2 linked regions of the Chelatococcus sp. HY11 genome follow. The protein of the gene in region 2 interacts with the protein of the main gene of each other region in a pairwise test. Links are inferred from orthologs where the notes say so. Each region holds a gene or a part of one and is shown on either strand. Other genes may lie near its edges.

The links.
Region 1: the proteins of KIO74_RS04930 (region 2) and KIO74_RS08810 interact in binary tests that used the Escherichia coli proteins (3 or more experiments, as listed by UniProt). The link is inferred for Chelatococcus sp. HY11 from one-to-one orthologs.

What each region holds. Positions count from the first base shown.
Region 1 is NZ_JAHBRX010000001.1:1,894,817-1,898,148, reverse strand. Bases 333-3,259 are described here. They hold KIO74_RS08810 (SufE family protein), read right to left. Parts: upstream 2,052-3,259; coding sequence 1,614-2,051; downstream 333-1,613. Other genes in these bases: KIO74_RS08800 (PAS domain-containing sensor histidine kinase), read left to right, coding at 2,863-3,259; KIO74_RS08805 (hypothetical protein), read right to left, coding at 2,293-2,610; KIO74_RS08815 (DUF6456 domain-containing protein), read left to right, coding at 725-1,570. Outside these bases: KIO74_RS08820 (Ros/MucR family transcriptional regulator), read left to right, coding at 1-299; more of KIO74_RS08800, read left to right, coding at 3,260-3,332. UniProt on the Escherichia coli protein: Participates in cysteine desulfuration mediated by SufS. Cysteine desulfuration mobilizes sulfur from L-cysteine to yield L-alanine and constitutes an essential step in sulfur metabolism for biosynthesis of a variety of sulfur-containing biomolecules.
Region 2 is NZ_JAHBRX010000001.1:1,035,254-1,038,499, reverse strand. What follows is about bases 217-3,057. They hold KIO74_RS04930 (cysteine desulfurase), read right to left. Parts: upstream 2,341-3,057; coding sequence 1,093-2,340; downstream 217-1,092. Other genes in these bases: sufD (Fe-S cluster assembly protein SufD), read right to left, coding at 2,455-3,057; KIO74_RS04935 (SUF system Fe-S cluster assembly protein), read right to left, coding at 569-937; KIO74_RS04940 (VOC family protein), read right to left, coding at 217-566. Also shown: KIO74_RS04945 (HesB/IscA family protein), read right to left, coding at 1-31; more of KIO74_RS04940, read right to left, coding at 129-216; more of sufD, read right to left, coding at 3,058-3,246. UniProt on the Escherichia coli protein: Cysteine desulfurases mobilize the sulfur from L-cysteine to yield L-alanine, an essential step in sulfur metabolism for biosynthesis of a variety of sulfur-containing biomolecules.

The sequences.
Region 1 (3,332 bases), 860 kb from region 2 along the record:
CGCGCGTCACTAGCAGTCCTGTTGAAGAGCCGGTCGAGGCACCGAAGCCGGCGATCTCCATCAGGAAATCCATAACGCCGGACTATCTGATTTGTCTCGAGGATGGAAAGAAGTTCAAGTCTCTGAAGCGGCATCTGCGCACGCAATACGATATTACACCTGAGCAATATCGAGAGAAATGGGGCCTGCCATCGGATTATCCCATGGTCGCCCCGAACTATGCCAAGGCGCGATCGCAGCTTGCCAAGGATATGGGGCTGGGGCAGCAACGACGGAAGCGGCGCGGCGGTCGCGGTTGAGGCCGCTGATGGCGCATTGAGCTGGACGTTGCATGTGGCCTCCGGATCGAGGCGAAGCTCATCCACAGAAAAAGGGCGACGGTTCCGGTTCCATGCGAGCATCAACCGCTCCAGCCAGATCCGGTAAGGTCTGATGGGACCAGCCTTGACGGGGCCGCCTGCGGCGGGTGACGCCTATCTGTCGTGGAGAAATGCCAAGGCGGCCGTCGCCTGACCCACTCAGTTTTGTTCGCATGGGATAGGCGAATTGAGCGCTACTCCAAGCGTCGGCCAGCCGGTCGGCGCTTTTTTGTTGCAATTTTTAAAATAGGAATATATTCATAATATACTACATGGATCCGTCTCACGAAGTGTGGCCGCGCGGCTAGCTTGGGTGACGCGAGATATGGAACATATCATGAACATTGCCAAGGTGCACGATGCGAATGAATGATCGAGCAAATGGGACCGGACAGCTCTCCGCGGCGGCGGTGCGTCTGCTTACTCATCTCGCGGCACGGGGAGCCAGCGCGCGCCAGCTTGCGGAAATGCCCGATGACATCAATCTCTTTGTGGAGCGCAGGGGCGTGACACTCGGCGCGGGACGGTTGCCGATCGCCGCGGCGGGCATGCTTGTCGCGCATGATCTCGCGATATGGGAGGGAACAGGCCCACGGCGGACATTGGCGATAACGTCGGCCGGCGTTGCGCATGTGCGCAGACGCGACGCGGAGCCAGAGGAACGCTTTCTCAGCCAGCATATCAACACCGCCGAAAAGTCCCTGGAGGTCGAGGGCGTGCGGCGCAAGGTGCGCGTCGATGAAGGGGAAAGTCCGCTTGCCTGGCTCAGAGCTCGCCGCGACCGCAACGGTCGCCCGTTTGTCGATGCCGTTTGTTTCGAGGCAGGCGAGCGGTTGCGCGCGGATCTGACCTTTGCCCAGCTCCTGCCCAAGGTCACGATGCGCTGGACGGCGGGACCGGCGGGGCAGGGAGGGCAAGGTCCGGCCGCGGCCACCGATGCGATGATCGCGGCGCGGCAGCGTGCCCGGCGCGCGCTTCAGGCCGTCGGCTCGGATTTCGCCGGCCTCCTCATGGACGTCTGCGGCTTTCTGAAAGGTCTTGAAACGATCGAGCGTGAGCGTGGCTGGCCCCCGCGCTCGGGCAAGGTCATTCTACAACTCGCCTTGCGGCGCTTGGCGGAGGCCTATGGGCTGTCGGCTGAAGCAGAGGGGAAGGCTGAGGCCAGCGGCATTCGTTGGTGGCATGCGCCGATCGACCGCATGGAAGCCTGAAAAGCCTGTATCGGGCCATCCTTGCAGCCGTCCGCGGAAGCCTTCAGGTCGTTGCTTCGGCGAGTGCGGCCCGCGCGTCGGTCTTGATCCGCTCCACCATCGAGCGCAGCCCGTTGGAGCGCTGCGGGGTCAGGTGGTCGCCAAGCCCGAGTTTAGTGAAGAGCGCGAGCGCGTCCGTTTCAACGATCTCGCGGGCGGTGTGGCCCGAGAAGATGGCAAAGGTCAGCGCGACCAGCCCACGCACGATGTGCGCGTCACTGTCGCCACGGAAGCTCACCACCGGCTCGTCATCCGCGTTGCGCGCGATCATCGTTTCCAGCCAGACTTGGCTGGCGCAGCCGCGAACCTTGTTGGCCTCGGAGCGTGCGGAATCCGGCAGCGGCTCCAGCATCCGCCCGAGCTCGATGAGATAGCGGTAGCGATCATCCCAATCGTCGAGGAACTCGAAATTGTCGAGTATCTCGTCGAGCGGCGGCTGCATGAAACGATCCTTGGTTCAGGCCCTTGCTTCGGTCTCTTGCCGGGGGCCGATGGTCCGGCCCGATCCGTCAAAAGGTTCAAAGGTCATATGGGCCCTTAATACCAAAAGGGCCAGAGCATTTTCGCCAGCGTCCGCCATAACGGCGGTCTATCCCCGCCCGCGTGCGGCTCCGAACAAAAAAGCCTTTCGGCCAACGCAGTGGAAAAGGCATAGGAACTGGCAGGGCGTGAAAGCGTGCGGGTTACTTCGGCCGTGTCCCGGCTTCACCGCCGTCCTGTGTAGAGATCAATGCCTCGATCAGGCGACGGCGCGTTGCCGCGTCCAGCGAATTCAAGAGACGCGCGGCCTGCTCGGCGGCGGTGATGAGGTCGTGGCCATTATTGGTGCCGGATTGAGACTGGGATGCGCCTTGCCCCGCCTTGCCGACACTGCCGGTGACCACCGGGCCGGATCGGGTGACGGCGGGGCTGGCGTGACGCGGCTCATCGACCCGGTCGTGAACGGGCGAGAACCAGTAGATGGCCGCGATGCAGATGGCGCAGCGCCATAGCAAACTCATGGAACATCGCTCACGTCATGTCTCCCGGCGACAGAATGGCCAGTCTCGAGCCGGCTTCTTGCTGAACCTCCTGCCCGGCGCGGCAAACCATGCCTTTGGCGAAGTTCAGCGCGTCGCCGCACTGTCCGGGTAAGATGCAAAGCGTTTCTTAGCGTTCGTTTAAGCCGCTACTGCCATTGTGAGCGCTCAATGGAAAGGGGCGCGCCTATCGAGCGTGTAACGACCGTGACCGCTTTGATGCCTGGATTGTCGATGCGTCAACGTTTGGCCGGCTTGATCCATCCCTCGGTTGGGGAGGATGAAGACGAGCGCGCGCGCCACGAGCATTTCATCGTCACGCGTTTGATTGTCGCCTTCGTTGCCCTGACGGCACTGCCGCTCTATCTCGCGGTTTTTGGCGTCCCCTCGCTCGCGCAGCTCCTTGTGCTCATTCTCCTCGCCGCCCCGATCGGCGCTGTCGTGCTGCTGTCGCAGACCGGCCGGCTCGACGTGGCCTATGGTCTGTCGTCGGCGTCTTTTGCTTTGCTCGTCCTGGTGCTCGCCACGGCTTCCGGCGGGACAACTTCGCCCGCGCTGATCTGCCTTGTGGCCCTGCCGGTGGAGGCGCTGCTGTCGGGATCGACGCGCCTGGTGCTCGCGTCGAGCTTCATGGGTGTCGCGGCCGCGTTCACCGTCGCGCTCCTGCAGGCGCTGGGTCTCGTCCAGGCGGGTGGCGTGCAGCC
Region 2 (3,246 bases):
TGACGGTCAGCTTCGGGCGAGGTGCACCCATCGCATCATTACTCCTCACGCAGGGTTCAAGGCCCTGGGATTCTCTCTGTCAGGGATAAAGATAGGCATTCTGTCCGGCGAGGTCGAGGGGGCGCGTATCAATAGCTCGCCCAGATGCCGGGTGTCGCGAGTTCCAGGAGATGGCCGTCAGGATCGCGCAGGTAAATGCTATGGCCGCCCTTGGGCCATTCGGTCCGCCCCTCGATCGGGATACCGGCGGCGGCCAGGCGCTCCTCCCATATCTGCATATCGGCCGTGGTGACGGCGAAGGCGATGTGGAGCGGCCCATGGCCATCGTGGGGAGGAATGGTCCCGCCGGGCAAGGTCACGGTATCGAGCGTCGATCCGCGCTTGAACAGCAGCAGCACATTCGCGCCTCCCACATCGAAGGCGCAGAAACGCGTATCGCTGGTCAAGGCCTCGAGACCGAGCACGTCCCCGTAAAAGCACGCCGCGCGGTCGAGGTCATCGACATAAAGCGCGGTCTCCAGAATGCGACCGAGCCTCGGCTTGTATGACTTCGGCTTGTCTGGCATCGCTACCACATGTCGAGCGCGACGCGTGCCTCATCCGACATTCGGCTCTGATCCCATGGCGGATCAAAGACCATGTTGACGGTGACACCCTGGATACCACCGACGGCCAGAACGGCATTCTCGACCCAGCCGGGCATTTCGCCGGCCACCGGGCAGCCAGGCGCTGTCAGGGTCATGTCAATCGTGATGTGCCTGTCGTCGGCGATATCAACCCTGTAGATCAGGCCAAGCTCATAGATATCGGCGGGAATTTCCGGATCATAGACGGTCTTGAGCGCGGCGACGATCTCGTCACCCAGGCGCTCGACCTCTTCCTCCGGCAAGGCCGACGGCGCGGCGACCGCCGGCGCATTGGGCTTTTCTTCCTCAATCGGCGACGCGGGCGACTGGGTCAACGGTCCATCCTCTACAGGCAACGGTCATTGTGAATCGACGAAGATTATCGTTTCACAATCCCGATGTAGGCGCTTAGGCGCGCCTGTTCAATCGGATAACGAATGCGCGGAGTGCCCCGCGCATCTCCCCGCTAGTCGAGGAACAGATGCTCGGCCTTGTTGAGCGCCTCAACGAAGGCGTCGATCTCCGCGATGGTATTGTAGAGGCCGAACGAGGCCCTGCAGGTCGATGTGGTGCCGAAACGGGCGAGAAGCGGCTGGGCGCAATGGGTGCCCGCGCGGACCGCTATCCCCGACCGGTCGATGATCGTGGCGACGTCATGGGCATGGGCGCCCTTCATCTCGAAGGATACGATCGCGCCCTTGGACTGCGCCTTGCCGATGATTCGGATCGAGTTCAGGCCGGCGAGCTTTTTATGGGCGTAGTCTCGCAGCTGGTCTTCGTGATTGAGAATGGCGCCGCGTCCGATCGACTCGATATAGCGCACGGCGGCGCCGAGGCCGATCGCCTCAACGATAGGCGGTGTGCCGGCCTCGAACCGATGCGGCGGAGAGTTATAGGTGACGCGATCGAGGGTCACTTCCTCGATCATTTCACCGCCACCGTTGAAAGGTGGCAGCTTCTCCAGCCATTCACGCTTACCGTAAAGCACGCCGATCCCGGTCGGGCCATAAACCTTGTGACCGGTAAAGACGTAGAAATCCGCGTCGAGCTCGCGCACGTCGACCGGCAGGTGAACCGCACCCTGGCTTCCATCCACCATCACCGGAATGCCACGCGCATGGGCTAGCCGCACGATCTCCTTGATCGGCATCACCGTGCCCAGCACGTTCGACATATGGGTTATGGCGACGATTTTGGTGCGCGGAGTCAGCAGCTTTTCGAATTCATCGATCAGGAAATTGCCATCGTCGTCGACCGGAGCCCATTTGAGCACGGCGCCGTTACGTTCCCGCCAGAAATGCCACGGCACGATGTTCGAATGGTGCTCGGCGATCGACAGGACGATCTCGTCGCCAGCGCCGATATTGGCAAGGCGCCCGAAGCTCGCGGCGACGAGATTGATCGATTCCGTCGCCGAGCGCGTGAAGATGATCTCGTCGGTGCTTTCCGCGTTAACGAAGGCGCGGACGGCCTCACGCGCATCCTCGAAAGCCTCCGTCGCAGCGTTGGCGAGATAGTGCAGGCCACGGTGCACATTCGCGTAGCCGCCTTCCATGCAGCTGACCATCGTATCGATCACCGCACGCGGCTTCTGTGCCGACGCGGCGCTGTCGAGATAGATCAGCGGCCTGCCATGGACCTCGGTCGCGAGGATGGGAAAATCGCGACGGATCGCCGCGACATCGTAGGTATTGTTGGCAACGGCGATATTCATGGCCTTCGCCTCATCTTCCTTGCTCAGGCGGCTCGCCGTGCGGAGTGGCACAACACTGTCCCACTCCGCAGCCCATTCCGGGTCACCGGAAGGGCGGCCGCGTACCAGCCGGAACTATCCGGCGCGTCCGGCAAGCCAGCTTGCCGCCAGGTCCGTCAGCTCTTCCCGTACGTCGTCCAGGGCGATGGGCTCCAGCGCCTCACCCAGGAAAGCCTGCACGAGAAGGGCTTCCGCTTCTGGCCGTGGCAAGCCACGTGCCATGAGATAGAAAAGCAGCTCGTCGTCGAGCTGCCCGCATGTCGCGCCGTGGGCGCAAACCACGTCGTCAGCGAAAATTTCCAACTCTGGCTTGTTATTCATTGCAGCGCCTTCGGAGAGAAGGAGCGCCGCGGACATCATCTGGCCATCCGTCTTCTGCGCATGTTGCCGAACGATGATCTTGCCCTGGAAGACACCGGTGGCCTCGCCATCGACTACCGTCTTGAAGAGCTCCCGGCTCTGGCAGCCGGGCACTATATGATCCACTACCAGCGTCGTATCGGCAAGGCTCTTGCCCGCAAGCATTGTCGCACCACCGATCGTGGCCACGCTGTCCCTGCCGGCGAAGGCCAGAAACACCTGGTGCCGCGAGACATGCGCACCGGCCACGACCCCGGTCGACGTGAACTTCGCCTCGGCGCCGAGGGTCACCATCAGGGTCGACAGCGCGAGCGCGCAATCACCTTCGGCATTTAACCGGATATGCGTGATGTCGACCGAGGAACCGGCGACCATCTCGACCACGCTATTGCTATGATAGCCGACGCCTGCCGGCCCCTCGTGGCTTTCGACGAGCGTGAAGGCCGTGTCGTCGCCGGCGGAGATAACGACGCGTGGCGAAGTCGCGAAAGCCTTCGAGCCCGCGTT